Regions from separate parts of the Shewanella sp. SW1 genome, predicted to be linked through region 1. Evidence: predicted binding sites of a transcription regulator. Region 1 holds the regulator's gene; each other region holds the start of a gene.
The links. The regulator sigma-54, encoded in region 1, starts transcription at its own class of promoters, with help from an activator protein. The targets are predictions, from matches to a motif close to GTTGGCACGNNNNTNGNNT.

Region 1 (8,176 bases):
GAAGATAGCGCAGCACCACATCGATATTCACATCGGGTCTTAAGGTGACTGTATCTGTGTTCATCAAGCTGCCGGCGGTCTCATCTGGATAAGATAGGGCTTGTTCTACCCTCAGGCGATTTTGTTCCGTCATCGACTGCAGCACTTGTTTGTAAACTGCGTCGGGTAGACTTCGCAGAATATAGGCGAGATCGTCGGTGTCCATGCTTGCTGTCGCTTTCGCGACTCGCTCAGGGCTCATGCTGCGGATAAGTGGGTCTTTGAGTTCTTCACTCAACTCATCGAGTATGTCGCCTATTTGTTCCTGATCGATGAGCTGCCACAATACTTGTCTGGCACTTGGCGGTGATGATTCTAAGATCAGCGCGATATCTGAGGCGGCCATTTTTTGCAGCATATTACGCACGTGTACGAACATGCCGCTGCTAAGCGCTTGGTTTAACTGGTCAAGACTATGTCCGGTGTGATCGTTTTCTGCATTATCTACGGGCATTTGTCCTCCATTGTGCGGCAAATTGGTTTGAGATCTTAGTGTTGGGCTAGGATTTAGCGGTGACTAAGCGTCAGTCGATGACATAGATTAAGACGGCTAAGGTAAGGTTAAGGCCAGCGCCAGCGCAATGACCGCTAGTGTAATCGCCAGTGGCTTGTATCGTCGAGCGACAAATGTTTTGCCATGTGTGAATGGCAAGTTTTTTAAACTAGACATGAAGTGAAACTAACGATGAAGTGCTTAGTGTGAAGTGAAACTAACAGGCTTCGTCAAACTTAGCGTCGATTAAGGCACAAATGGCATCGAGAGCCGGCTCTGCATCTGGGCCTTCGGCGATCAGCTTAATGGTTTTACCCATACCAGTTTCAAGCATCAGTAAGCCAAGTACACTGGCGGCCGATGCTTGTTTATCGCCTTGGATTAAGGTGATGGTCGCATCAAACTCGGAAGCCAGTACCACCAACTTAGTGGCGGCACGGGCATGTAAACCGAGCTTATTACAGATGGTTATCTGACGCTCAAGCTTTGGCATTATTGAGCTCTCGATGACGGGCATAAACTTTATGTTTACCGTTACTAAAGCGTTTTGCCAATTGCTCTGCGACGTAAACCGATCTGTGCTGTCCACCTGTGCAGCCAATGGCCACAGTTAAATAACTGCGATTGTTACGCTCGAGGTGCGGCAGCCAAGTCTCCAGTAAATTTTCGATTTGCCAGATGAACTTATTGACCAGTGGTTGGCGATTTAAGAACTCAGCTACGGGTTCATCTAAACCAGTCAATGGTCGCAGTGCCAACTCCCAGTGGGGATTGGGCAGGAAGCGCACATCGAACATAAAGTCGGCTTCGGTGGGCATTCCGTGCTTAAAGCCAAAGGACTCGAAGTTGATCACGAGTTCTTTATCGACACTACCAAGGAGAATTTGTCTGACTTGGTCGCTTAAATCATAGATATTCAAATTCGACGTATCTATGTAGTGATCGACCAGTTTTGACATAGGCTCGAGCAGTTTTCCCTCCAGCTTTATCGCTTCTTGCAAAGAGACTCGGCTCTTCGACAAAGGATGCAAACGGCGGGTTTCGCTGTAACGCTTGAGCAGAATTTTATCGCTGGAGTTAAGGAAGAAGCTCGTTAACTCAGTATCTGGAGGTAGGCTAGCGAGTTGTTTCACTAAGACCTTATCCTGCTCAGGCATGTTACGCACGTCGACACTGATGGCGACGAGATCGTTACTGCCTTTGAGTTGCTCAAGCAAACTGCCAATCAATGGCAAGGGAAGGTTATCGACACAATAATAGCCGAGATCTTCGAGTACCCTAAGGGCGACAGATTTGCCTGAGCCTGAGCGGCCCGACACTATGACCAGTTTCATCCAGTGATTACCTGATAGAGTTCCGTTTCATCATGCGTCTTGCGTAATTGCTTTAATATTTGCTTGTCGCTCAGCTTTTCGGCCATGCAAGACAAGGTACTTAAGTGCTGCTGACATTGGTCTGCAGGCACCAGTAGTGCAAATAAAATATCAACAGGTTGCTTATCGATAGCATCAAATGCTATCGGCTCTTCACACTTAATTAGTATGGCAATGGGCTGATCTATATCGGCTAGTCGACCATGTGGAATGGCGATGCCGTTACCTATACCTGTGCTCCCCATCTTTTCGCGCGCCACTAGGCTTTCGAATATCTCTTGAGATGAGAGGGTCGGGTACTGGGCAGCGACTAAGTCGCTGATGAGTTCCAGTACCTTTTTCTTGCTGCCCGGAGTGGCGCAGGTAGTGCACTCCGGCCGCAGTATGGTACAAAGTTCCATTATTAGTGTTTTGTTAACTTCTCTTTGTGTTTAATAACCTGACGGTCAAGCTTGTCAATCAGGGCGTCTATAGCGGCATACATGTCAGCATGCTCTGAAGTAGCAAAAACTTCACCACCTATGAGGTTTATTCTCGCTTCAGCAATTTGTTGCATTTTCTCAACATTGAGCACAACGTGCACATTATTGATCTGTTCGAAATGGCGTTCAAGTTTTGAAAACTTTTCTTCTACATATGCACGTAACGATTCGGTAATTTCGACATGGTGTCCACTTAGGTTTATTTGCATAGAAACGTCCTCCGATATCCACTGTAGGTTATAAACTTTTACGCTGATTAGAAGGTGGAATAAGCATAGCCTCTCGGTACTTCGCAATGGTTCTGCGGGCTACGTTGATCCCTTGTTCTGCCAGAAGTTGTGCCATCTTGCTATCGCTTAATGGTTTTTTCTGGTTTTCCGCTGCCACCAGTTTCTTTATAAAGGCTCTGATTGCTGTGGATGAGCACTCACCACCATCGTCAGTACCGACGTGGCTAGAGAAGAAGTATTTTAGTTCAAAAAGTCCCTTAGGGGTATGCATGTATTTTTGAGTTGTGACCCGTGAGATGGTGGACTCATGCATTTCTACCGCTTCGGCAATATCGTTAAGCACCATAGGCTTCATGGCTTCTTCACCGTACTCAAAGAAACCTTGCTGATATTGCACTATGCAATTAGCAACTTTAAGCAAAGTGTCGTTACGGCTTTCTAGACTCTTAATAAACCATTTAGCCTCTTGCAGATGGCCGCGAATAAATTGGCTATCGGCTTGGTTTTTTGTGCTGCGTGCCATAGAAGCATAATGTTGATTTACATTGATTTTGGGCATGCAGTCAGGATTAAGCTCAACGACCCAGCGGCCATTTTTCTTCGACACAGACACATCTGGGATAACGTATTCGTCATTATTGGGCGTGATCAACAAACCTGGGCGAGGATTGAGGGTTTGGATGAGTGCTATACCATCCCTTAATTCATCCTCTTTTAATTTAGTCTTACGCATCAATAACCTAAAGTCTCGGGCGGCGATCAGATCTAAATGATCTTTGATCAGCATACGGGCGTTTTCTAGGTTGGGAGTATCAGCGGCGAAATGCGACAGTTGGATCAACAGGCATTCACTTAAATCGCGGGCGGCAACGCCTATGGGATCAAAATGCTGAATACGCTTGAGTACGGCTTCGACTTCGTCAAGCTCAACTTCAGGATTGCCCATGGCTTCGAGAATTTCTTCAGTGCTTTGGGTGAGATAGCCCTGATCGTCGATGGCATCAATAATGGCGGTGGCAATGGCTAAATCGGTTTCAGAAAACGGCGTGAGGTTTTTTTGCCATTCTAAGTGTTCGTACAAACCTTCACTGGTCTCGCCTTGGAAGGGCATATCGTCTTCACGACTGCCGCCGGGGCCTGAGTTTGGGGAGGCGGTAAACACTTCATCCCATGTGGTGTCCATGGGGAGCTCATCGGGCATGGATTCTTTGGTTAGCGACTCTGCCGTGTCTATGGTGGAGCTGTCTTTTTCTGGTGGCAGAGTGCTAGATTCACTGAAATCCGTATCGGATAGCGTTTGGTTTACAGGGGTTTTAGTGGCGTCGAATTGATCCTCTTCCAGCTCGAGAAGGGGATTAGAATCTAATGCTTGCTGGATCTCTTGCTGCAGTTCTAATGACGACAGTTGCAACAGACGTATGGCCTGTTGTAATTGTGGCGTCATGGTTAACTGTTGACCCAGTTTGAGCTGGAGTGACGCTTTCATGTTACCGCTGATCCCTACGTTATTATTGTTGGATGAGGTCGCTTATTATTATCTTGAGTGAAGCCCAATGGCGGTATAAATTGCCTCCATTGGCTTCGCTCGATTAACTATAGCCTGAATTGTTCACCTAAGTACACTGCCCTAACTTGCTGATTGTCTAAGATCTCTGCTGGAGTTCCTTCGGCAATAAGGTTTCCGTGACTCACAATATAAGCATGTTCACATACATCTAATGTCTCGCGGACATTATGGTCTGTGATCAGTACGCCAAGGCCGCGACTTTTGAGTTGTTCGATAATCTTCTTGATGTCGATAACCGAAATAGGATCGACGCCGGCAAACGGTTCATCGAGCAAAATGAACTTAGGATTAGCGGCTAAAGCCCGCGCAATTTCGACGCGGCGACGTTCGCCACCCGACAATGACATGCCTTGGCTGTCACGGATGTGGGTGATATGAAACTCTTCGAGCAGATGTTCTAGTTCTTCTTCTCGTTCTTCGTTTTTAAGTTCTTTACGAGTTTGCAGTACGGCCATGATGTTGTCATGAACAGTTAGCTTACGAAAGATACTGGCTTCTTGCGGTAAGTAACCTATGCCTTTGCGGGCACGCAGATGCATAGGATCTGCGGTTAAATCATCATCGTCGATAAAGATATGTCCCTTATCGCTCTTCACTAGCCCGACAACCATGTAAAATGTCGTGGTTTTACCTGCACCGTTTGGACCGAGTAGGCCAACGACTTGACCGGTTTTTACCGTCAGACTGACGTCTTTAACCACTTGGCGACTCTTGTAACTTTTCGCCAGATTTTGTGCTCTTAAGGTGATTTGGGTCATTTAGAGTCCTGCTTTTTTACAGGTTTATCCGCCGGAGCGTCTGATTTAGCATCATCTTGATAGTTTTCAGGCTGAATAATAGTGATCACGCGATCGTCACCACTGCCAGTACTCTCGGCCATCAATTTCTGTTGAATCATGTTATAGCGGATTAAATTGCCTGTAACTTGGCTACCTGCTTGATCTAATGACGCCATACCTTTCAGTGTTAAGGTGCGGCTCGCCATATCGTAACGAATTTCTTTCGCGCTCGCCGATGCAGGACGGCCATCGTCTAATATTTGGCTATACGTAGCAGGGTTGCCTGTGGCGACCAAAGTTTTGCTATTTTCACCTTCAGCGGAAAATGCACGCAGTTCATTTGCTTGGATTTTTATTGAGCCTTGGGTAACTTCCACTGGACCAAAGAAGATGATCTGGTTGTTTTTGATATCCGCAGTTTGGCTCACAGCTTTAATTTTGACTTCTTGCTTTAAGTCGCCGACTTTCGCGAAAGCACTCATGCTCATAATTAGCATTAGGCTGGCAAGTAATACGTTATTTTGCTTCATATGTTCCTACTACCTGACTGGTCAATTGCACTTCTTGCGCGTTGAGGTCGGCATAAAGGCCTTGGCCTTGAATATTAAAATCTTTCCCTGTGACGTAAATGGTACGGTCAGAGGTCATTATCATAGTGTTGAGATCGAGTTCCAGATAACTGGTGGACAAGGTCTGAATCGGTTCTTCTGGGCTAATGGCATCGATAATAACATTATTTTCTAATACAACCTTGCCAGTTTCCTTGTTTAGCTTGCCCTGATCTGCCCTGAGCTGCCATTGTGCTTTACCTTGGTCTGGATAAACAAGATAAACAGGTTGAGTAAAGAAAGTTTGATTCGTTGAATCATAATGTTCCATGTGTTTCGCCGTCACACGGCTATTCACTAGTCCTTGCTCATTGAACTCAACACTGCGCAGATCTTCAACGATGAAATCTGGGGTATTTTGATCTTTTACTCTGTTATCGGAATCACCGCTGTGTTTGTTCTGCACTTGCCAGTAAAGCGCTAGTGCGGTTCCAAAAAAAGCGATAATCGCGAGTGTCACACGACTCATATACTCATTCCATGGGCCGAAGTGAATTTATTTTGACTTAGGAGTAACAGATCTGTGAGTTCACGCAGTGCACCGTGGCCACCATTGAGCGTAGTCACAAAATGGGCGTGTTGGCGTATATAGGGGTGGCCGTCAGCAACACTGACCGCTAAACCGACGACATTCATCACGGGGAGATCGACAATATCATCACCGATATAAGCCACTTCTTCTGGGGTGACACCATAAAGTGCGAGCAATGCTTCATAGGGCTCGAACTTATTGTCTACGCCTTGGTAAATATGGGTAACACCAAGGGCTGTCATACGGTTTTCAACGATTTTGGATTGACGTCCTGTGATCACGGCGAGGTTGAAACCGCTGGTGAGGAGTGAGCGCACGCCATAACCGTCACGGGTATGGAAGGCTTTGAGCTCTTCGCCGCTATTGCTCAAGTAAATACGGCCGTCGGAAAACACCCCATCGACGTCACAGATTAACAGTTTAATCTTTTGCGCGCGTTGCCACACATCATCACTGATTGGGCCGTAAAATCCTTGCTGTGGCATTAAATGACTCCTGCTTTTACCATATCGAGCATGTTAAGAGCGCCAATAGGATGGCGATCTTTATCGATAACAATTAATCCGTTGATATTTTTTGAGTCCATCACTTGCAGTGCTTGGGCGGCCAATACATTATCCGTGATCGTGACGCAGTTACGGGTCATCACATCGGCAATGGGCGTCGTGCGTAAATTCACTTCGGCATCAATAACGCGGCGTAAATCACCATCAGTGAAGATACCAACCAGTTTGCGCTGATCATCAATAATCGCCGTCATGCCTAAGCCTTTCTTGGAGATTTCGTACAGGGCTTCTGTGATGCAAATATCGTGGTTGACGAGCGGTAAGTCATCACCGCTGTGCATCACATCGCAGACTTTTAACAGCAACTTACGTCCTAATGCACCGCCGGGATGGGACATAGCAAAATCATCACGGGTAAAGCCTTTCGCTTGCAGCAGCGCAATGGCGATGGCATCGCCCATCACTAAGGTTGCTGTGGTACTTGAGGTGGGTGCTAGTCCAAGTGGGCAAGCCTCTTCTGGGACTTCAATACATAAATGCACTTTAGATAATCGCGCCATATTCGATTCGGGTTTACCCGTTACCGCGATAACGGGCACGCCCATACGTTGGATGACCGGCATTAAGGTGAGGATTTCGCTCGACTCACCGGAATTTGAAATCGCTAAAATCACATCGTTATCGGCCAATACACCCAGATCGCCGTGGCTGGCTTCACCCGGATGCACAAAAAATGCGGGCGTTCCTGTGCTGGCGAGGGTGGCTGAAATCTTATTGCCGATATGGCCCGATTTGCCCATTCCCATGACAATCACTTTGCCTGTGCAGTTGAGGATCAACTCGCAAGCTTCTGCAAATTCAGCCGAATCAACATATTGATAAAGATTGTCTAGGGCTGACTTTTCAATGTCGATAACTTTACAACCCCATTGGCGCAGTTGTGATTTGTCTACCATGTCTATCTCTCTTTTTGCATTGTCTTTGTCGCCCCATTGATGGGATTGGAATAGCACAATTTGGTACGCGATAAAGATGATATGTAATAGGCTTTCTGCCAAGTATTAGTTTGTTTTCAGACAATTTAGCTTATGTCTTACTGTGGTTTATTACCGAAAACAGCAAAACAATTGCGGCAGGCTAGAGCGATTGATCCGACTCGTCAAGTTCAACTGCGTTAGCTATTCACGCACAATAACGTGTTTAGCGGCAGAAGGTCTTGAGCAATATCATCGTCTTTGTCGTTTATTTCAATGGATTTATCCCATATCGCAGCGGGTATTACCCTATGGGATGCCTCTATTGCGCGATTGCGTATCGACTCTCCCCGATAAAAGTGGGCGAAGAGTGAGCTAAGTGCGAACGAATTAGCCAATACTGCCAATTCTGCAACCAGGTTGAAAACATTAAGTAACATTTTACCTGTGCAGAGTGAAAACTTAGGGCGCATTTTCGCTGTAAATGAGGCAAATTGAAAGTATCGCAGGGCGATAGTGTCGATTCGGTTGTAGGTTAAAGCGCAATTACGTACAATTTGCGGCTCTTCGATTGGTCAGTCTCGGAAGACTAG
Region 2 (8,176 bases), on a different contig from region 1:
TACGCCTAAGTATTCTGAACGCCAGTTATAGGCGATACGGGCGCTGAACAGATCATCTTCGTAGAAGAGTGAACCGTTGAAGGAGTTTTCTGATACGCCTTCAATCATCTGCTCGGTGCCATCTGGGCGAGTGCTCTTACTGTCAACATAGGTGTAGTTGGTTAAGAAGCCAAAACCGCTTTCAAAGTTATGTTGTAGCTGGATTTCAAGCCCAGTCACTGAGCCGCTGCCGCCGTTGGCAGGAGCTGTGACACGGCATTTATCCCACTCGGATTCTGACGCGCCGCAACCTTCAATATACTGAGTCGACTCAGTGACAAACACTACGTTATCAATATCTTTGTAGAACAAGGCCGCCGACAGCATAGAAGATTCAGTGAAGTACCATTCGATGCCAAGGTCGGCTTGGTTCGCCTTATAGGGTTTCAAATTCGGATTACCGCCGGTCGCAGTACCAAAGTTTTTCGCTATGGCTAAGCCAGGTTTAAGATCGCTGTAGTTGTTACGCGCCATCACAGCAGAGGCCGAGGCACGTAGGATTAAATCTTCTTGCAGATCGAAGGCGACGTTGATGCTCGGTAACCAATTATCGTAATTAACGGATTCATTGTAGGGTTTGCCATCGGCAAAACCGGTTGAGGTTTGGTCTGTGTTAACGTAACGCAAACCAAAGTTACCACGATAGAATTCGCCGCTGAAATCCGCTTGGGCGTACAGGGCCAACATATCCTCTTCGACAGTGAAGGTGTTACCGAGATCGGCGACTTCCACTAACTCGCCATTGGCGTATTTCTCACTGATAAAGGCCCACCATTTGTCTTCATCTAACTTGGCATAGGAGTCGAGTACATTGCCGCCACTCTGGGAATGCAGGCCAGATAGCACGCCATCGCTCCAGTTGGCAAGATTGCCATTAGGCACGAAACCTAGGATTTCTGCGGGGTTACGGTTGAAGGCATTACGCTCGAAATCACTGGTGTTGTACTTAATCCCGACCGCAATTTTATTAATAAAATCATGATCGAGTTGGTATTCGAAGTCAGACTGTGCGTAGGTGACTTTATGATCTTGCACTGTGGTTTCGTAGTTGGCTTCCTGCGCATGCTTGAACTGGCTAGCATCGTTGGCATCTAGGCTCGTCAGCACCACTTGGTAGGGACCCGTGGCGTCGTAACTAAAGCCGCCATCGACACTGCCTTGACCATTAGGGAAGGCGGGATCGCCAATTTTACCGCCTTGGTCCGTCGCAGGGATCCACCAAGAAGATGAACCACCTTGGGTGCCGCCATCTGAGGTCGATTGGCCAATGACGCCGCTAAGGGTGAAACTGTCCCCGACGTATTTTCCGGTTAAGTTGAGTACGTCAGACTTCATATTAACCGCGTGGCGTACCACAGGGTTATAAATAATCGACGCATACGCTGGCAGAATCGTTGTCGATGCCGTGCCGCCTTGGGCGTTATTTACTACGTTGGTGGAGCCCGAACCGCGGGCGCCAACGGTTAAGAAGTTATGGTTTACGTGGGGGATATCGAGTTCAAAATTAAAGTAATCTAAAGTGAACTCTGTTTTTTCAGTCGGTGCAAATTGCAGTGTAACTTGGGCACTGGTCCGTTCACGTTCGGCCCTAAACGCCTGTGAGCCAATCCCCCACGCCCCGACAGTTGATTCTTGGTTTTGTGCAGGATCAGCGGAAAAGTACTCATAGTAACCGCTGAGCGATTCTAATACATGCCGACCACTGGTGAGTTTTTCTACTGAGTAAGCGCCTAAAATACCAAATTTTTCATCATCATTTTTCCAGCTTCCAACGAAAGATCCACTCGGATCTGTTTCATCGTACAGGCTGCTTTGGCTCAACTCACCCGCCACTTGATAAGTGTGAGCATCGAGATCTAAGGGCTTACGGGTTTTGAGATCGACAGTGCCGCCCAGCGCACCTTCTTCAAGGCTAGCGGTTGGCGTTTTGTGGACTTCAACCGCACTGACTTGCTCGGCTGACAATAATTCCATGTTGAAGGTACGAGTGGCAGGACCAAGATCATACCAAGAGGTGCTGGCAACGGTTTGACCGTTCAGCAAAATACGACTCTGTTCTGGCGCTGTACCGCGAATGGTGACCCCACTCACTTCACCGTATTGCCTATCGACCGTTACCCCAGAAATGCGCTGCAGCGCATCACCAATGTTTTTATCGGGAAACTTACCGATATCTTCCGAGGTGATGGCATCGACCGTGGAGTCGGCGAAGCGTTTGGTATTCATTGAGGCTTCAATCGAGCGACGTATGCCGCGTACTTGGATTACCTCAATATTTTCTGCAGTTGCCTCTTGTTGCTCCGCCGCGACTGCGGTTGAGCTCATCCCGAACAAGGCGTTAGCGATACATAATGCGAGCAAAGAGCTCTTAAATAGTTGACCTTCTGACATGTTATTGCATCCCTGTAGTGCTTTTATGTTGTTTTTTTCTCCAGTTAACTTACCTGTTATCGAATTGTTGATGCGGTACTTTTCACACTAGGATTGGTATTTTTCTATTGTCTTTGAAGCCTTGGGTAAAGGATGGTTAACTGGGTGCAAAGGCAGAATTTATCGACTTAGCGTAGAAAAGTATGGCTTGTTGCTAGGATGGTATAACTAATGCTGGTGGGATTACTCACTATAGATAAGCTAAACGGATGAGTGAACTCGCTGTCTACAGGTTATGAATTAACCAGTGCGTAAAGAGAACTAACTTATTCATCTTTAAACATTATTTATAGGATGAAATCATGAAACTGAAATCGATAGCCGTTGCAGTTGGGCTTTGTGTTGCGAGCTTGAGTACTGGCTTAAGTGCGGCCTACGCCAGCGATAAAACCATTTACCTTACCTTTGATGATGGTCCAATTGACGCGACCTTAGGGCTGTTAGATGCGTTAAAGGATGCCAATATTAAGGCAACGTTCTTTATTAATGCGTTTCATATGTATGGCGAAGGGGATGAAAACGAGGCATTAGCGGCTGTCGCCCTACAACGTTTGCTAGACGATGGTCATATTCTGGCAAACCACAGTTACGATCATATGCTGCATAACTGCACTGATGGCGTGCAATCTGGGGCGGCATATTGTAATCAAGTTGGACTCTGGCCTGTAAAATCCTATCAAGATGCGGCCACCGATTTCACCTATTTCGTGACGAACACGGCCAAAGTGGTTGAACTTATTCCTAATGCCGCCAGTTATCCCAATAACAAGATGACTAAGTTGGCACGTTTGCCTTACACCAATGGTTGGCGAGTGACCAGTAAACTCAAAGGCGACGGCTTGTGTGCGACATCCGATACTGTGCCGCCTTGGGATCCTGCTTTTGCTTGTACCGCAGAAACCTCGACCAACAGTTCGCAAGTTGCGGTGCAAATTCAAAACATGCTCGCCGAGAGTGACTATAAAATATTTGGCTGGGATCTAGACTGGGGACCAGAGGATTGGGGGGTTGCCTTTCCCGCTGAATCTATGGCCGATGGGGTTGAGCTGGTGGATAAAATCAATCAAGTGATCAATACCTGTGCGGGCACCACAATGAACCCTCTCAACAGTCGCACGCAGAACTTAGACTGTAGCGATGGTTTGCACGACGGTAAAGTGGTGATCTTGACCCATGACTTCTTATTTGAGAATGCGCACCGTGGTCAAGGTGCGACCATCAATTTGCCTAAAATTAAACGCTTCGTGGAAGAAGCGCAGCGCCAAGGATACCGTTTCGATACGCTAGATAACTATGCTCCTGCTTGGCAGGATCAGCATGATTATCAGCAGCCTGATTTTGTCTCGTATCAAGATAAAATCTATTCCTTAGTGCAAGCCCATTTCTCCCAAAGTAATTGGCAACCGAGTCAAACCCCAGCCTTGTGGAAAAACGAAAAGTAGTGATGTATTGGGCTGAGTATTTACTCAGCCCATCATATTGGTCGAGTAAAAGGCATGTTGCTGAACTTAGCCTGACAAAATTCAAAATAGCGGCATTTTTTACACTTTACCCACTTCGCTTTAACTCAGTATCTGTAATACTGCTCCGACATTGATTTGAAGTTTATCGGTGTTAGAAAAGTAGCGCATAACGAGCGCGATTGGGGAGAGAAGATGAGTACGTTTGTAAAATTAACCATAGCGGCAACCTTAGTGGTATTAGCCTTACTTGCTGCGGGTATTTACCGTTTCAACATGACCAATGATGATATTTATATGGTGATGGAAGATGGACAGGTGATGCAATACGATGAGGCCATGGCGCATGAAAAAACTCAGGCTCAGGCGAATGAGATCGAAACTGTGACACCTTTTGAGGTAAAGCCTGTGGCGAATGCATCGGAAGTGATGCTTAAACTCTTTAGCTTAAATACCGCCAATCCTGTTGAAATAACGCTGCCTGAGGGCGGCAAGTCCGTTGCACTGACACATTTTATTAAGATCAAGCAAACAGAGTTTGCTATGGGCGACTACCAAGATGGTGAGATAAAAGGTCGAGCATTACTCGATTACTTGCGCATTACACCGTTAAATTTCGATCCCGCTCTAGAGCCGGACACCCAAAGTGACGCACCGATTCAAGATGATCCTAAAATGCAAACTATGCCCTTTGTGGCGCCCTTTATTGTGACGACTCAAGGTTCAGGCGTATTTTGGTATCTTGGATTGTTTAATCTGGATTTTAAACACAATAGCTTGAAACACTTAGGCAGTGTCATGCTTGGCGATCGAATCGAAGTTGATAGTATTGAACCTGTTTATCCTTTTGAAGCCCCATTCAAAATTGCTGTGACTTATCGCGATAGAGCGTCTGACCAACCTATGTCTGAAAGCCCTGAAATAGTCAAAACCATAGAGATGATAGTGAGTGAGACCAGCATACATAAGTAGCGTGTAAATGCCATTATGGATCTGCGCAGGCTTATGCTAAGTTGTTTTTCGGTCAGTGGGTGATGTTTGCTTCAATAGCAAGCGTTAGCAGGTAATAGGTCAGCATAAGATTTCGACAAGGAGAGTGTCATGCAAGTTAGCAAAATCACTGGGAAATTTGATGTTAAGCTCACTCCTGATAGCCCCTATGCTACTGGTATTGGTGGTGTAACGTTAGGACGTATGGGCTTAGATAAAACCTTTTATGGTGAGCTTGAGGGGCGCAGCAAAGGGGAAATGCTCAGTGCTATGACGTCAGTCAAGGGCTCAGCTGGCTATGTGGCCATTGAACAAGTGGTTGGCAACTTGTGCGGTAAGCAGGGCAGTTTTGTGTTACAACATTTTGGCATTATGACCGATGGACAAAATCGTCTGATCTTAGAAGTGGTACCCCATTCTGGGGCGGGGGAGTTGCAGGGGTTAACTGGCACTATGACCATCAATATTGAGAATGGCCAACATTTTTATGCATTCCAGTTTGGCTTTGAAGCTTAGTTTGACTTTGAAGCTTAGTTTGACTTTGAAGCTTGAGTAATGCCTGCGTTTTAGCTCAGTGTTCTGTAACTCTTCTCCTTTATGATCATTCGAGTCATCTGAATTCACCCTTCTTAATTTAAGCGAGTAAGTCTTTTCGATTGGGTCTGAAAATGGGCATAAAAAAACCAGCTGAGGCTGGTTTTTTTGATTCTTTTTTCATAAAGCACTATCGAACCTTGAGTCTAGATCTGTGTGCTGTTACTTAAAATACGTTTAATTTAAAAAATGCCGTTGTCGCGAGAGTTAAGACACTTTTTTAACAACTTTAATTTTATCAACGACCTTTTTCACATCGTCGGTATTTTCGGCAATTTTCAGTGCTAGTTGACGTTCTGCATCGCTGGCAACTTCACCTTTCAATGTGACTATGCCATTGGCAACATCCACATTAATTTGGGTGCCGGATACGTCAGTTGAAAACAGTAAACGCGTTTTGATGACTGTGGCAACTTTAGAGTCAGTTAAGGTGGCAACAACTTCACTGGTGCCTTCTTTTTCATTCATCACAGTGAGTTGGTTATCTACATCTTTCACCCCATCTAAGCTCTTGATGAGCTCTGTGGCGAGGGCTTTATCCACACTGCTTTCCACTTTACCTGTTAACGTCACTTTACCATCTTTGACATCTGTAATGATGTCGAAGGAATTGAGATTCGTGTTGAGCAGTAAAGTGGTTTCTGCTTTACCATCGATCCACGCATCCTTGGTTCCGCCTTTCCAATCTTGGGCGGCAGCCACATTTAAACTGATTGAACCGACAAGTAAAGCCACTAGTACTGATGCTGTTGTAGTTTTCATAATCATATCCTCCGTTGTTTTCTCGAAGCTAGATAATGCGCCAATCGTGCCAATGTTTTTAAGGTAATGATTTTTAATGTTTTAATTGTTTTATCTGGCGTTTTTATACCTTAGCACTTTCCTTTTGGTCGGTCTTTTTTACCGACAAAATGTAATTTTTTCTGGCATGCTGAGCCATCATTCGAGCATAAAAAACCGCACTCATCAGTGCGGTATTATGTCTGTAGTAAAAGTGGGGGAGTCGGTTAAATATGGCTCACTTAGCGACAGAGAATTAATGGTGATTGAGCGATCCCGTACCGTCGTAACTCATTTGCAGCCAAGCGGCACCCTCTGCAAGTTGGTTTGCAAGTTGTGGCTGATGCGCTTGCCTTACTGCTTGTTTTATTTGGATTAGCACTTGCTGCTCTATGTCGACAAGGGCGGTCATAGCCTGCGAAATTTGGCACTGTTGCAGCAATTCTGTTGCTTGAGCATAAGTGACGTGCACGGTGTGACTTAGGCCATTAATTGGCTCGTCAGCCAAACGTCTCAGCTGTTCAAACCGAGTTAACATTCGTTGGTGGATGTTAGCTTTGGCGGAAAAAACACGTTTAAGATTATAGTCTTCGACATACCTCCTCGCTTGGTTGTAAAATGTGAGTCCTTCTTGATTCAGCTTGATGATTTCATCGATCAACATGATATCGGCGCGGATATCAGTCTGATGTTGCACAACATTAGACTTCATTATGGGCCTCCTAATGCCAGTGTTCGACATAGATTGTTTAACTGCTTGGGTAAACTGATTTTGTTTCGTTCAGCTACCATGCATATTCTGTTCTCGTTTTTAATGATATTTTAACAGGCTGATTTTTAGACTGATATTCTCCGTTCATCGAGATATCATCTTAGAACATCGGCAACTATTACCGTTGCTGTTGTTAAAATTTCATGGCTGACATACAGTAGTTTTTCATACAGGGAGTAGATACGCATGGCTCGACTGACACTTTTTTATCACTTGCAGGATGTTAGCGCCGAGCAAGCAATCATCGAACTTGCTGGCGCTGCTGACTTTAATAAGCTACGCAGTGTCGATGACTTACCTTGGATAGAGCAGCTAGGGGCAAATCACGTCGATGTTGCCATTATTGAGTTATCCAGTCTTAGTCGTGAAGATTACCTTGTGCTGCTGGATAATGCGGCCATGTCAAATATTGAGTTTATTTTTCTCTCCGACGGTCAGCCAAACCCTAATCTTGATCAGTTAATGTCTCATTTTGCTGGTTACCACTTTCGCAAACCTTACGATATGCCGCTAATCAGCGAAATTTTTGCTGATTTTGCACAGTATTTAGCATCATCGCCTAATCGACTGCATCCTTTTGCTAGCGAGCTAGACCAATACGGTTTGCTTGTTGGTTCATCAGCTCCTATGCACAAGCTATATCGCACAATTCGTCGCGTCTCTGCGACAGGCAGTAATGTGCTGATTATTGGGGAAAGTGGGGTAGGGAAAGAACTGGTTGCTAATACCATACATCTTGCCAGCCCTAGGGTGAACGAGCCTTTTATTGCGATTAACTGTGGTGCATTAAGCCCAGAATTGGTCGACAGTGAGCTGTTTGGTCATGTCAAAGGTGCATTTACGGGGGCGAATCGCGATCACAAAGGCGTATTTGAACAGGCTGAAGGCGGGACCTTGTTTCTCGATGAAGTCACCGAAATGCCGATTGATCATCAAGTGAAGTTACTCAGAGTGTTGGAAAATAGCGAGTATCGTCCTGTGGGTGGCGACAAAGTGCAACGTGCAAACGTACGTATTGTGGCAGCGACTAACCGTGATCCCAGAGTGGCGATAGAGGCAGGGCTATTTCGAGAAGATTTGTACTTTCGTTTGGCTCAGTTTCCCATTCGCG
Region 3 (8,176 bases), on a different contig from region 1:
GGATCATTGATATCTTTGAAGATATTAGCGCCGACTTGCCCATTGAGGTCAATGCCTTGCGCTTGCATTTTGTTGAAGTTATCAGCCACGCCCAAAGCTAATTGGTCAAGCTCATGACCCGCGGGGATTAACGTCTGGTCACGAAAGTCAAACATAGCTCCTAGCTGACCGCCAAGTTTACTTGGGTCAACTGTGACGCTTTGCGAACCAATACTTGAATTAAGCTGTAACTCTTTGGGAAATGGGTTACCCGCTTGAGTGCCCATACTCATGGCAATCTCACCGGAAACTAGCATCACAGAGCCACCGAGCATAATACTCTTAGCGCCATTTTCTTGCGGGATAACATTCACTTGGGCGTACTGACTTAACTCTTGAACGAGTGCATCTTGCTTATCGAGTAACTGCGCATCTTGATTCGGTGACTTCATCAGCTCTAGGTTTAAATTTGCCAGTTCTGTACTGATCTCATTGATACGCTTAGTCATACCAGTGATCTGGTCATTGGTCTGATTAAGCTGGCCATTCAAATACGACTGCATCTGATTAAGACTGCTGGCAACTTGCTGTGCGTTTGTTAGGGTCGAACTCCTAATACCCAAATCTGCAGGTAAATCAGCCACACTATTCAGCCCCGAAAACAGGTCATTCAAGCTTTGTGGCACAACTTTACCTACCTGTGAAAACAGCTGATCTAACTCACTCAATTTACCGTAGCTGGCTTCGGCGGCGCTTAACGTTGTTTGGCCAATGCGTAACTCTCTTGCAGCATAGTCATTGTAGATACGCTTAACGTCATTAACGTAAGTTCCTGTACCATAAAAACTACTACCAAAACGCTGCGATTCAAGAGTCGACTGGGTTGCCACTTGTCTGTGGTAACCAGCGGTATTGGCGTTAGCTATGTTATTACTGGTAACACCCAGTTGCGACTGGGAGGCAAGCACCCCAGTTCGCGCTATATTCAGTAGATCAACGGCCATTAGTTGACACTCCTATGAACAAACAGGGTTGTAAGGTTCATCATTTGTCTTCTCCTGGCAGAATTGATTTCAGCTCTTCACTGATGGACTGCATCACTTTAATGACTTTTTCAGCATATCTAGGATCTGTGGCATAACCCGCATCCTGCAAAGCTCGAATAAACTGAGTTGGCGAAGCCGCCACTTTCTTCGCATCTTGATAACGATCGCCTTCGGCAATGAAGGACACAAAATCGTTGAAACTATGTTCAAAGTCACTGTAAACACGGAAGTCGGCTTTTTGCTGCACAGCCACACCGTGTTCGAATTCTAAGGTGCTGACGTTCGCTTTATCGCCTTGCCAACGACGATCAGCTTTAATATTGAATAGGTTATGACTTGGCGCGCCGTTATTGCCGCGAACAATTTTTTGTCCCCAGCCAGTTTCCAGTGCTGATTGCGCCAATAATACTTCTGGTTGGGTACCTAATGTTTTTGCAGCTTTTTCAGCATGTGGATATAAGGTCGCTAAAAATTCTTCTCGACTACCAAACCTGACAATCTTTTGGGTTTCCCTAAATGCTGCCGTCGGCAAAACTTGGCCGCTAATCACAGGTTCTACCACTGAAAGTGATTGTTCACTCCAGCTCGGCTTAGGCGTATCGATAGCCAGTGAACGATTAGGCGCATCAATGTCCATTGATGAATTGGCATCTTCAGCTCTATCCGGTTCAAATACAGGCCGAGCGATAGCAGCCGGCACACCATGATTTACAACTGTGGGTTCAACCACAGGAGCGGCTGAACTCTGCATAGGCACATTAAGCGCTTTATCGTCGTGGAGCATTTTCATGCCACCATCGTCACGCAATACCGATGCAGGCGTGAAATGACTTGTTTCGGGAGAGAGTTGCTGCACCATCATATCGGCAAGGCCCAATACACCTTTGTCAGATAAATCGACCGATAACTGCTGATCGCGCATCTGCTCGTAAAACTGAGTGTATTGGCTATTGAGTGGACTATCAGACTGAAAAACCGCATTGGCATCGCGCATACTTTTCATCAGCATTTGCACGAAAATACCTTCAAATTGTTGGGCGACCTTTTTCAAGGCGCCCTTCTCATCCTTCTGAGCCTGGGCGCGGAGTGAATCTAAGCCGCCCAGGTCAAGAAAATGTGATGAACTTGAAAGCTTTTCCATGATTTTCCCGACAGAAATTAGATGATGATAAGTTCACCATGCAAAGCTCCTGCCACTTTTAATGCTTCAAGTATTGCTAACACATCTGAGGGGGCTGCACCGACCAAGTTAACCGCTCTAACCAGCTCATCCAGCGTAGTGCCTGGATTAAACATAAACATACGGCGGTCACTTTCTGTCGCTGTAATCGTACTATTGCTAGTGACAGTTGTTTGACCATTGGCTAAGGCGTTTGGCTGTGAAACCTGGGTTGCCTCAGCAATCGTGACTGTCATGCCGCCATGGGTAATCGCCGCTGGGAGTAAACGCACGTTTTGCCCAACCACTATGGTTCCAGTACGTGAGTTAACGATCACTTTGGCAGATTCTTCTGCGGGAATAACATCGAGGTTTTCAAGCGTAGCTAAAAAAGACACCCGTTGTGATACATCACGCGGAGCACTGACCTGCACAGATGTCGCGTCTAAAGGACGCGCCATATCAGGGCCTAATAGCTCATTAATCGCATCGGCCATCCGTTGTGCAGTCGAAAAATCAGAACGACGTAAGTTAAACGTCAAATAATCGCCGGTTGAAAATGGGGTCGCCACACTGCGCTCGACAATTGCGCCATTGGGTATACGACCTACAGTTGGCGTATTTTGAATCACCTTTGAACCATCTAAACCATCGGCACTAAAACCACTCACCACTAAGCTGCCTTGGGCTATCGCATACACATTACCGTCTACCCCTTTCAAAAAGGTCTGTAATAAGGTGCCACCGCGTAAGCTTTTGGCTTCGCCTAAGCTAGATACCGTTACGTCAAGATCTTGACCAGGTTTGATAAAGGCGGGCATATCCGCGTGTACGGCTACCACTGCAACGTTTTTAATTTTCGGTTTGACGTTGTCAGGAAGATTAATCCCAAAGTTTTTGAGCATAGTCATAAAGGTCTGCTCGGTATAACTGGTTTTTTCCCCCGTTCCCGGCAAACCGACCACTAAGCCATAACCAATCAACTGGTTACTACGCACACCTTGCACATTGGCAATATCTTTAATTCGTTCAGCCTGACTAGGTAGAGAAAACACTAGCATGGCAACGGCTAACACCAGTTTATATTTCATGATACGACTCCTTAGAAGGGCCACCAGTCGCTCATAAAGAACTGGCTTAACCAGCCCACTTTTTGAGCATCTGCGAAAGTGCCTGTGCCACTGTATTGGATACGGGCATTAGCCATTCGCGTTGAATCGACAGTGTTATCGGGTTTAATGTCCTGCGAGCGAACGAGACCAGTGACACGAATAAACTCATCACCATTATTAATTGAAATCCATTTTTCGCCACGGATCACTAAGCTGCCGTTGTTTAGCACTTGCATCACGTTTGCCGAGATGCTGCCATCTAGACTATTGCTCTGATCCGCATCCGATTCACGCTTAGTGTTCATGCTATCTTTGTAACGCAAATCAATTGGCACTCCGCCAATGGACACATTACTACCACCTGCAAAGATGGGATCTAAGCTCATATCTGAGCCTTTTTTGATCTGATTGCCTGCACTCTTCTTAGCTTGAGTCGATTCCTTCAATACGATAGTGATAATGTCACCGACTTTGTGGGCGCGTATATCCGAATACAAGCTAGATGCTTGGCTGTCTTGATAAATAGAGCCAGTTGCGGCAATTTTTGTCGGCGGCGCCTCTGGGTAGACCGGCGCGTAAAAGGGATCATCCGCAAGGGGTTTCTTTTGCGTCGAGCTACAAGCTGCAAGCAATAACGCGACGGCCAACACAAGATATCTAGCCATGATGTTTGCCTCTATAAATTCTGAGTCACATAAGACAGCATCTGATCTACCGCTGAAATCACTTTGGAGTTCATCTCGTAAATGCGCTGACTTTCGATAAGGTTCACCAGTTCCTCGGTCACGTTCACGTTAGAGGTTTCTAAGGCGCCTTGACGAATTGCACCCATGCCATCTAACGAAGCGGTACCTTGAATAGGCGTACCACTGGCACCAGTTTCCGTATATAAGTTTTGTCCCATAGGATCTAAACCCGATGGATTAATAAAATCCGTCATAGTCAACTGACCCACGACTTGGTTCTCAGCGGTACCCGGCGTTTTTACTGAAACTTCACCCTCCGCGGAAACGGTAATACTGGTCGCATTATCAGGAATAGTGATCGCGGGTTGTAGCAAATAGCCAGAACCTGGCGTCACAATCTGACCCGTATCGTCTAAGGTAAACTGACCATTTCGAGTATAAGCAGTGGTTCCATCAGGGAGCTGGATTTCAAAAAATCCAGGACCTTCAATCATGAGATCCAGTGAGTTATCCGTCGTCAGCATGTTACCCTGAGTAAACATTTTTTGAGTCGCGACGACTTTCGTACCCGCACCTATGTTTAATCCGTTGGGTAACTTAGTGTTAGAAGCACTAACACCACCCGCTTGGTTAACTGTTTGATAGAGTAAATCTTCAAATACTGCGCGGCTTTTTTTGTAGCCCACAGTGCTAGCGTTCGCTACGTTGTTTGAAATCACCGAAATATCAGTTTGCTGTGCGTCTAAGCCAGTTTTACTAATCCATAACGCCGGATGCATAATCTATCTCCTAACTAATACGCATTAATGAAGATGAAGCGCGATCATTCTCTTCCGCGGTTTTCATCATCTTGACTTGCAATTCAAACTGCCGCTGAAGATCAATCAAAGACACCATTTCATCAACAGGGTTAACGTTACTGCCCTCTACGGCACCACTTTCAACTGCGACGAAAGGGTCAGCTGGTGCTGCTTCACCTGACATTTGTCGAAATAATCCATCTTCACCACGCATCATCTGCGCATTGCCGGGATTAACTAACTTCAATCTCGCCACTTCTTCTATCACTTCAGCAGTCGCCCCTTGAGGGCGAACAGACACTATGCCATCCTGTGAAATTGACACTTTATCAATAGGTAATGGCAGCACTATCGGGCCAGCATCCCCCATCACGGGATTGCCTCTGTCGTTATACAACATGCCCGTCGCATCGAAACTGAGACTACCGGAACGGGTATAAGCTTCACTGCCATCTTTCGCCTGAACGGCAAACCAACCATCGCCTTTAATGGCAACATCGAGATCCCGTCCAGTGGTTTTTATCGGACCAGAGCGAAAATTAGCTGACGGAGATTCTGTCATCGCAAACACCCTTGAAGGCAACCCTTCACCGAAGGCTTGCATCGATCTGGCCTGCGCCATATCTGATTTAAAACCATCGGTATTAGCATTGGCTAAGTTGTTCGCACGGAGTGCCAGCTCATTCATATTTTGCTTAGCGCCACTCATGGCGACATAAAGGAATTTGTCCACAGACTGCTCCGTCAAATTTTCTACATGACGATATCAAAGCAAGCATCGTGCCAATAAAAATTGATTTTAATTTACTGATAAATTTGAAGAATAAGGAAATGAAGTGAGTTGACAGCAGGATAAAGGCTAAGTGTTGCCACTGGCGGCAACACTTAGTTAAATAAAGTAATGATTAGCGGATTTGTAATACGGTTTGTTGCAGCGTGTTATTTACTTCAAGCGTACGGGAGTTCGCTTGGAAGTTACGCTGCGCCGAAATTAAATCGACCAGTTCAGTCGTTAAATCGATGTTCGATTGCTCTAACGCCGATGAACTGAGACTACCAAAAGTTCCACTATTGGCCTCACCCGCTAACGCAGGACCTGAAGCTAAACTGGCTTTCCACGACGTATTACCCACTTGCGTTAAACCTTGTTCGTTAGCAAAACGAACTAAAGCAACCCGTGCTAAAGCAACGGTCGAACCGTTAGAATAGCTTGCTGTAATTAGGCCATCAGCACCAATTTCAACGTTAGTTAAACGACCAACAGTCGTACCATCTTGTTTCAATTCAGTCGCAGCAAAAGGATCTGCATATTGCGTTGGCGCATTAAACTTCACTGTTAATGATTGAGTACCATCAGCTCCAGCACCTAATACACCAGCTGGTTTATTACCAAGTGGCTCCGTGGTAATAACTGCAGGATTACTGTCAATATAGGCCCCAACTGAGTTAAACTTCAGCACCGCCCCCGTCCAGCCACCAGCAGTTTGCGCTGAAACACCACCACCGCCCGCAACCGTTGGCACATCTGGACTACCGTCACCATCAGTATCTACATCGTATTTACCAGCTGGGCCATTCAAATCTACAGGTTTATTATCAATAGCATAATAAGCAACCCAATTGCTCTCACCATTATATGCACCGTCTTTAGGCTTCACAAAGTACGTCGTCATGATGTGGCCCTCACCGAGTGAGTCATAAATAGTCATTGAAGTGACATTGTTATAAGTTTTTGGATCGGCGGGATCAAATAAAGCAGGATCCAGAGCTTCAGCTTTAGCATTCAAGTTCATTTGTAAAGTAACATTCTCAGTCTTTACAGGACTACCTGCAGTATCGGGAATTTGTACAGGCTTAGCCGTGGTTAAACTCACAGATGTTGAGTTGCCATCTTTATCTACAGGGAAAGTCTGTAAATAATTACCAGCCGAATCCACCATGTAATTATTAGAATCTACTTTAAAAGCGCCTGCACGGGTGAATGCGTGATCTAATGTTCCTAATTCAGAGGACGTTACAAAGAAACCACCACCTTTGATTGCCAAGTCGAGGGAGTTATTCGTTAGCTGTAAGCTACCTTGATGGAATTGCTGTGCCACTTGACTCGTAGCAACACCACCACCGACAGCAGTTTTAGCATTTGAAAAAATAGAATTAGCGTAAACATCCGCAAATTCAGCACGGGACTCTTTAAAGCCAATGGTGTTCGCATTAGCAATGTTATTCGCCGTAGTGTTTAAATCTTTTTGCGCGGCAGAAATGCCACTCAATGCAATGTTAAACGACATAATTCACCTCTACACTTGACTCAATTCATTTATGAGCGACTTACGCCCAATTCGGATACTGCAAAAATTCTTTTATGCAAACTTAGGTTTCAGACACAGCTAACACATCGGTTAACTTGATGCCCATACCGCCTCTCAAGTTAAGAATCGCGCCAGTACTGGCCGTACCGAGAGAAACGCTGGTCACATGAGCATAGGTCGAGACTGGCAATTCTTGGGATTTCCCATCCACTAAACCACTCGCCTTGATCGTATAGTTACCTGCGGTTACAGGGTTTCCATCTTTATCGAGGCCATCCCAGTTAACATCGACATTGCCCCCCTTACTGCCATCAACTTTAAAGGTGGTCACAACTTGGCCTTTCTCATCCTCAACACGTACAGTAATTTCAGGCATTTTAGCTGGCGTGCTAATCACACCTTTTATTGTTGGGCTTTCAGCTGAAATGTTACCTGTATCAGTTGGGATCAACACCTTGCGACCAACAAGTCCTGATGCCTGTAATGCTTGGCTTGATGTCATAACACCGTTTAAATTAACGATTTCCTTATTCAACTTAGTAATACCATCAACCGTCGAGAATGATGCCATCTGCGCAATCATTTGGTCGTTGTCAACGGGCTTAAAGGGATCTTGCATCGATAGCTGTTGGCTTAATAACGAGAAAAAGTCATCTTGAGTTAACTGCTGGCTTTTCGCTTCCGGTACTATCGAATCTTTTGGCAGACGGATACCGTCAAGAAACGGATTACCCGTTGAGCTGGTTGATGAATTCGTCGTAACGGCATTTGACTGACTCTTATTTTGAGCCGTCTGCGCCGACGCTTGGTTAATTTGATTAATGAGGCTCACAGCTTACCTCCTAAGTAACACATGTTATTTACCCATCCCAAGTGTTTGTTGCAGCATAGACTTAGCTGCTTCAGCGACTTGAACATTCATTTGATATGAGCGCGAAGCAGAAATCATATCTGCCATTTCTTCCATGACATTAACATTCGGTTTATAAATAAAGCCATCCGCATCCGCCATTGGATGATCGGGCGAATATTCTTTCAGTAGTGGTTTATCACTTTCTACAATGCCTTTTACTGCAACGCCTTGA
Region 4 (6,689 bases), on a different contig from region 1:
CAGGGACTCGAACCCCGATCGGCCGCTTAGGAGGCGGCTGCTCTATCCTGTTGAGCTATGAAGAGACGACAGTGATTATACTGGTTTTATCTTTGATTAAAAGGCTTATGATTTAGTTGCTTAAATCTTGAGCGCTATGTCGTTTATCTGTACATTGTAGGCTGCATTTTGGTCTACAAGTACTGCGGTGGCGCTTTCTTCGCTTACTTGCTCAATTTTTACCGTTGCACGACTTTTGGTCGCGACGGCGCGCATTTCATTGAGTCTATCGGGTAAGTTTTGTTGTAATATTACTTGGAATTTATCACCGACACGAATGCCATGTTTACGGCCTAGATTTAATATAATCCTGTCTGCTTGTCGGCTAACGACTTGGCCAAGTAATGGCCTGCAATTAAGTGTGCTGTCTAAATCTCGGGTAGCTTGCAATATTAATTGAGTAATACTTTTTCCATAGGAGGAACGCCAGAATCTATTACTGTTGGGAGCAATGATAGCCTGTTCTTCAAATTCCCATGGGGCCGATGTGCTGTAGCTTTTGCTCCAGACCTCTTCGCCACTGATTCCATGATAGAGGCTGAGTTTGAATTGAAATTGCCTTAGCGGAGCTTCATCCCAAAATCCTAAGAAGGTGGGTTGTACAGGCTCTATCGATATATCAATGATCTGCGGTTGAAGAATATATTGGCTGTCGGTAATTTCACTGAGCCAGCTTGGGAGTCGATAACCGCGAATATCCACTAGGTCTTGTTCAATATCGAGTCGCTCGTTAGCATGGATGTGACTAAAGCCAGTTGAAGAGTAATCTTCTATAGTGTTCCCTAACGCCTCTGAAATGACCTCTTCAAAGCCTGAAAGTTGTCCATATCTAAGCTGAGAACGATCTTTTATTTGTGTTTGAGGTATTAAAATAGCGGCCTTTAATTGGCCATTAGGACACTGTTGTGTTGGATCATCATTTAGATCGAGGCGTAGGGATACATATATTTTATTTCCCTGAATTTGTTCATTAACGAGTTGAATGTTTATGGCTTGGGCGTTGCGATTTATCGCAAAGTTATTTTGTGTGAGGTTACCATTAGAGGTTTGTTGCTCACTGGAGATTTGAATACCTGTGCTTAATGTCGCATAGCTAACTGCTTGATTAATTGCTTCTTCCCTTGCTTGAGCTGTATTACCATTGATAATAGTTGCTTCTCCGCTGGCTTCTATCCATTCGGCTCTGGTGGGCAAAGAAAGTAGTAAAAGGCTCAAAATGATGAGCGAAGCTGAACCTGGTATGTGCATCAATTCAATCCTTATCGCTAAGCTAATGGCGATATTACCAATCGAGCCAGTTTTCTGACTCTTAATCTAATATGTCAATAAAGCAAATTTCGTGCCTGAGTATGAGAACTTTTGATAAAGTTTCCATTGTTACAGTCGATATACTGCGTAATAGAAGAATATTGTCGGACTGAGGTTAATATTGGTCCAAAGATTGCTGGTTTTTGTTACTCATTAAAAATTTGAAGCTTAGAAAGTGAGTCACTTGACTGCCAATGCACCCATAGATGAGGTAAATCCAATGCTAAAGCGTGTGATTATTCCCTTAACATTGATAATGTTAGGTGGATGTGTAGCTAAACCGGTTACGCCGCCCAAACCGAGTTTAGTGGATGGCAATGGGTTGCCGCCAACGGCAGTGATTAACCATTTAGCACAGCGAATAGTGACTGAGCTTGTTAAGCAAAATGATGCTTTGCGTTCTGATCAACCTATCGTAGTTGCAACACCAGTATTAGTGGGCGATTTGAATGGCACTAATGCGTTAGCGCAACAGTTACAGCAAGGATTAATGACGTCGCTCCATAGCTTTCAGTTTAATGTGGTGGATTTAAACTTAGCTGATGGCTTGAGAGTCACATCTGACGGGGATTTTATTTTGACGCGAGATTGGCAAAAATTGTCGAAAGATCTTCCTGTTGAGCATCTTGTCGTTTCGACTATGAGCGTAGTAACCAATGGTATGGCGATCAATACTCGGATTGTGAACATTAGTAACAATCGCGTGGTATCGGCATCTCAAACTTTTGTGACTCAAAAAGAGTTGGCAAACTACATGCAGCCTTCGGAGCAAATTGTGTCACAAAATGGCATCTTATATCGTCAGGCGAGTCCAGGCATGAATGAAGTGCGTGTCTTAGGAGATGGAAAATGAAACACTACCTTTTATTACTTATCACGGGGCTAATGCTAACTGGCTGCGCTGCTAAAGATAGATATGTGCAATGGGAAGATGTGCCGCCACCGAGTTTTCCTAAGTTAACGGCTATAGGATATGCGCCGTTAGCGACTCAACCGGCTAAAGAGCAATCACAAAGAGTGTTGATGGCTATGCAGGCATCAAAAATTGTGGCTTATCGTGAATTAGCGGAACAAGTTTATGGGCAGAAAATAACGGCAAACAGCAGTGTCAGTGATTGGATGTTGACGGACGATAATGTCAAAGCGTCAGTTTCTGGCGTGATCCGCGGCGCACGAGTCGTTAAGAGTTATCCAGCAGGCGAGCATTATGTCACTGAGTTAGAACTTGATTTTTCACAGGTTTGGGCGCTTTATCAACAACAGAACCGTCCACAACGAGTGAAGGAAGTGACGTATTTCTAGCGTTTTTGAGAGTATGTTCAACAGCATGTATTGAGCCGCGTATTTACGCGGCTTTTCTTTTTGTACAAGACATTAATATCTAATCAGAGCTTAGAAAAGGGAATGCTAAGTGGGAGTGATGCGCTTGTTAGGCCTTTAAATCATTGCCTAAACTTGAGATAGTCGAGGTCTTGCCTTTATCGTTATAGGTGAGGCTGGAGGCGTTTCTGCTGGCTTGTAAAGCTTGAGCAAAGCGATTTAAACTCGCTAAATTAATCTCAATTAAACTGGCATTTTGTTCGTTTAATTCTTTGCATTCAGTCAATGCGTCTTTGATCTCGGCCATTTTATGCACGAGTTCGACTTGCTGAGTGAGTCGCGATTTATCACTGTGGTTTGCCAGAATATCATCATTAGTCTTTAGTTCTTTCAGACATTGCGATTTTTCGTTAGCAAGGGAAAGCAGTAAATCGGCGTTTTGGTCAACCAAAGCGCCTTTTTCCTTGAGTATGATTTGCTTAAGAACAGCCAAATGGGCGTGTTGTAGATCTACCAGTTTAGCTATTTCAGTCATAGTTACTCTTTATTTAAGTCATTAAGTTCGGCTTCAAAACTTGCAATATTGGCAGCCAACTTTTCAGGGTCAATTTTATAGCGACCTTCGGCAATAGCTTGTTTGATTTCGGCTACTTTCTTTTGATCAACTTCAGGAAGGCTAGCCATTTTAGTCTGAGCTCCTTGAAGTTGTTGTGCCTGGGCCGTAATGACCACTGAGTCGCTTCTTTGTGGTGTTGTCGATTTTGTAGCAACTTGAGCAGATTGATCGCTGCTCGTTTTCGTTGCGCCTGAACGAACTTGCGCAGTCGTTGCAGTGTTGAGTTTGCTAATATCAATTGCCATTTTAGGCTCCAGCGTCGTGTGTACGGGATTTCTTAACTGGGGTATCGGCAGCTTACAAAAAAGCTTTAGATTATTTTACATTCTTACTTCAACTTCGCCAATGCCTGTGACTATAGCATCTAGTTCTTTGTTTGAACTGCTATTTTTGACTCTGATCCGATCACCTTTATTGCCATCTTGTAGGGCTTCGCCTACTGTTTTGAGCTCGAATGAGCCAGAACGAACGTAGATAGATACCGAATCATTTTTACAAACGAAGCATAAGTTGTTGCTTAATATGGGATTATCTTTTGCTACTCGTCGTTTTACTCGCACGCCAGCCAATTTACTCGGGTCATCGAATTCGGCACCTCTCAAGCTATTTTGTTCAATGTAACGGACTTCTACTTGACTAGGAGAGATGAGTTCGCCTGGTGCTAAGATTTCGGTTGAGACAACAACGGGGAATAAGATATCCACCCGAACCGAGATATAGATTTGCCAAGGGTAAGCTAAGTCTTGTGTATCGCAGCTGACTTTTAAGGTGTTATTACGGCTAATTTCCCTATCGCTAGCCAGTTCAACTTTCATTGGAGACGAACATTGTGACGGCAGCATTCTTGCGTCAACCATCTGTGGCGAAATATTTACTTTGGCATTTTCTGGAACGGATATTTTTTCTGAAATAAGCGCTTTAGCTAATTCTGAGATTGCCGATACGGTGGGGACAATAGGCTCTGCACTCGCAAAAGCGGGCATGAAGAGGGTGAAAAGACTAAAAAAACAGACTAAATTTACTTTCATAATGAAGAGACTAGCTTGTAACGCCAGAATGCACCTATACTTTTATTAAGTTCGAAGCTGACCACTGTAATAATTTACATCACTGTCAGAAGATTGACTCAGTTTCGACTATGTTTATCGATAGATAAGACGTAAGCAATTAATATGCCTATACTCAACTGAGTTATAGGGCCGAACATAAACAGAACAACAAGGCAGAGTTATGTCGAGTATTCTTGATTCAGTCAACAAACGAACCCAGCTCGTTGGACAAAACCGTTTAGAATTGCTGCTTTTTAAATTAAACGGTCGTCAACGGTTTGGGATTAACGTGTTTAAGGTGAAAGAAGTACTGCAGTGTCCACCACTGACCACTTTGCCTAAACTTAATCCTTATGTGAAGGGTGTTGCTCATATTCGTGGAACAACCATTTCAGTGATTGATTTGAGTGCGGCAACAGGGGGGAAACCTTTAGCGAGCACTGAAAACTGTTTCATCATTATTTCTGAATATAACCGCAGTGTTCAAGGCTTCTTGGTCAGTTCTGTTGAGCGGATCATCAACATGAATTGGGAAGCGATTATGCCTCCGCCGCAAGGTGCTGGTCGTTATTCTTATCTGACAGCTGTGACTGAAATTGAAGGTGAATTAGTTGAAATTCTCGATGTGGAAAAAATCTTAGATGAGATTTCACCGGTTAAAACGGCTATCAGTGAAGAAGCCAATGAAAAACTGACCCTCGACAGAACTCAGCATTACCATATTATGGTTATTGATGATTCTGCCGTGGCGCGTAAGCAAATTATTCGTTCACTTGAGTCATTGAATTTACAAATTGATACCGCAAAAGATGGTCGCGAAGCATTAGACAAGCTTAAAGAGATCGCCAAAGAGATGGATAATGTGGCCGATGAGATCCCCCTCATAATCTCTGATATTGAGATGCCTGAAATGGATGGCTACACCTTGACCGCTGAAATCCGAGATGATCCTAAGCTTAAGCATATTAAAGTGGTACTGCATACTTCGTTAAGTGGTGTATTCAATCAGGCAATGGTTCAAAAAGTGGGTGCTAATGACTTTATCGCTAAGTTTAATCCTGACGAACTGGCCGCTGCTGTGAATAAGCATTTAAGTTTGTAATTGCTGTAGGTTAGTACCTAGATACGCTTTACGCTATAATCTCGACTTTATAACATGATGGTTTCGCACTGATTTTGGTGCTTGCTATAGGATTTAGGATGTGAATGTGCCAAATAAATCACTCGCTGAGGCTGAATATAATCAATTTAGGTTGTTCTTAGAGCAACACAGCGGCATCGTACTGGGTGAAAATAAGCAATATCTTGTGCGCAGTCGTCTTGCTCCTTTGATGGGCAAATATAACCTGCCATCCTTATCTGATGTGGTTAAGCATTCGATGAAGCCTACTGAGCGTGCGCTCAGAGCTGAAGTGATCGATGCTATGACGACCAATGAAACCCTTTGGTTCCGTGATCGTTATCCATTTGAGTTGTTGAATAATGTCCTACTACCTGAATACAGTCGTCTGGGGCGTCCGCTTAAAATTTGGTCTGCGGCTTGCTCGTCAGGCCAAGAGCCATACTCATTGGCTATGACTATTCTTGAGTATCAACAGAAGAAGCCTGGTGCCTTGGCTGGTAGTGCTTCTATTCAAGCAACGGATTTATCTCCTTCCATGTTGGAACGTTGCAAAAATGCCGAGTACGATAGTTTGGCATTAGCGCGTGGTTTATCTGAAGAACGTAAGCGTCAGTTTTTTGATGCATTACCTTCTGGCAATATGAAGTTAAAGGATAATGTGAAGCGGTTGGTGAACTTTAGAGCGCATAATTTGCTTGAGAGTTATAGTCTGCTTGGCAAGTTCGACATTATCTTTTGCCGCAATGTGCTGATTTATTTTGCACCAGAGGCAAAGGCAAAAATTTTGCGGCAATTCGCTGCCGCTCTCAATCCCAAAGGGATTTTATTTCTCGGTGCATCAGAATCTATCGCTGGTTTAACGGACGAGTTTGATATGGTTCGTTGTAACCCTGGCATTTATTACCAGAAAAAGACTTAACTCAGCCGCTCTAAAGAAGATTACCGACAATTGTCGGTAATTTTTTACCCATCACTTGCTCATCCTTGTTGTTATTCTCAAAATTTTCCTGATGTTGGCACATGAATTGCTTTATTTTCGTGAGAACACGAGGAGGCAATTTTATGGCGATCAATTTTGATAATGCACTGGGTGTGCATCAATACACTCTCGGTATTAGAGCGCAGCGGGCTGAAGTTATTTCAAGCAATATCGCTAACGCAGATACGCCACATTACAAAGCCCGCGATGTTGATTTTTCTGCGGCAATGCAGGCCGCTCGAGGCCAACAGCAGC

Region 2: the regulator sigma-54 is predicted to act here: its motif matches at 6,311-6,329, upstream of L5M71_RS03065 (BON domain-containing protein).
Region 3: the regulator sigma-54 is predicted to act here: its motif matches at 5,552-5,570, upstream of flgF (flagellar basal-body rod protein FlgF).
Region 4: the regulator sigma-54 is predicted to act here: its motif matches at 4,445-4,463, upstream of flgA (flagellar basal body P-ring formation chaperone FlgA).

Annotation. Positions count from the first base shown of each region.
Region 1 is NZ_JAKKSG010000015.1:128,381-136,556, reverse strand. Features, by position in the region: gene mgtE (magnesium transporter) at 1-493, opposite strand, end outside; gene L5M71_RS14790 (HPr family phosphocarrier protein) at 750-1,025, opposite strand; gene rapZ (RNase adapter RapZ) at 1,012-1,866, opposite strand; gene ptsN (PTS IIA-like nitrogen regulatory protein PtsN) at 1,863-2,306, opposite strand; gene hpf (ribosome hibernation promoting factor) at 2,309-2,596, opposite strand; gene L5M71_RS14770 (RNA polymerase factor sigma-54) at 2,625-4,103, opposite strand; gene lptB (LPS export ABC transporter ATP-binding protein) at 4,211-4,942, opposite strand; gene lptA (lipopolysaccharide transport periplasmic protein LptA) at 4,939-5,493, opposite strand; gene lptC (LPS export ABC transporter periplasmic protein LptC) at 5,480-6,040, opposite strand; gene kdsC (3-deoxy-manno-octulosonate-8-phosphatase KdsC) at 6,037-6,588, opposite strand; gene L5M71_RS14745 (KpsF/GutQ family sugar-phosphate isomerase) at 6,588-7,565, opposite strand.
Region 2 is NZ_JAKKSG010000002.1:285,452-293,627, reverse strand. Features, by position in the region: gene L5M71_RS03085 (TonB-dependent receptor) at 1-2,430, opposite strand, end outside; gene L5M71_RS03080 (polysaccharide deacetylase family protein) at 2,772-3,911, shown strand; gene L5M71_RS03075 (hypothetical protein) at 4,125-4,901, shown strand; gene L5M71_RS03070 (DUF3224 domain-containing protein) at 5,031-5,435, shown strand; gene L5M71_RS03065 (BON domain-containing protein) at 5,721-6,275, opposite strand; gene L5M71_RS03060 (glutamyl-tRNA reductase) at 6,550-7,005, opposite strand; gene L5M71_RS03055 (sigma-54 interaction domain-containing protein) at 7,252-8,176, shown strand, end outside.
Region 3 is NZ_JAKKSG010000037.1:3,058-11,233, forward strand. Features, by position in the region: gene flgK (flagellar hook-associated protein FlgK) at 1-983, opposite strand, end outside; gene flgJ (flagellar assembly peptidoglycan hydrolase FlgJ) at 1,024-2,166, opposite strand; gene L5M71_RS22410 (flagellar basal body P-ring protein FlgI) at 2,184-3,275, opposite strand; gene flgH (flagellar basal body L-ring protein FlgH) at 3,287-3,961, opposite strand; gene flgG (flagellar basal-body rod protein FlgG) at 3,973-4,761, opposite strand; gene flgF (flagellar basal-body rod protein FlgF) at 4,772-5,515, opposite strand; gene flgE (flagellar hook protein FlgE) at 5,688-7,070, opposite strand; gene flgD (flagellar hook assembly protein FlgD) at 7,153-7,923, opposite strand; gene flgC (flagellar basal body rod protein FlgC) at 7,948-8,176, opposite strand, start outside.
Region 4 is NZ_JAKKSG010000037.1:11,654-18,342, reverse strand. Features, by position in the region: tRNA gene L5M71_RS22490 (tRNA-Arg) at 1-65, opposite strand, end outside; gene L5M71_RS22485 (flagellar assembly protein FlgT) at 121-1,287, opposite strand; gene L5M71_RS22480 (FlgO family outer membrane protein) at 1,568-2,200, shown strand; gene L5M71_RS22475 (LPP20 family lipoprotein) at 2,197-2,649, shown strand; gene L5M71_RS22470 (flagella synthesis protein FlgN) at 2,777-3,202, opposite strand; gene flgM (flagellar biosynthesis anti-sigma factor FlgM) at 3,205-3,528, opposite strand; gene flgA (flagellar basal body P-ring formation chaperone FlgA) at 3,604-4,311, opposite strand; gene L5M71_RS22455 (chemotaxis protein CheV) at 4,514-5,434, shown strand; gene L5M71_RS22450 (CheR family methyltransferase) at 5,535-6,374, shown strand; gene flgB (flagellar basal body rod protein FlgB) at 6,518-6,689, shown strand, end outside.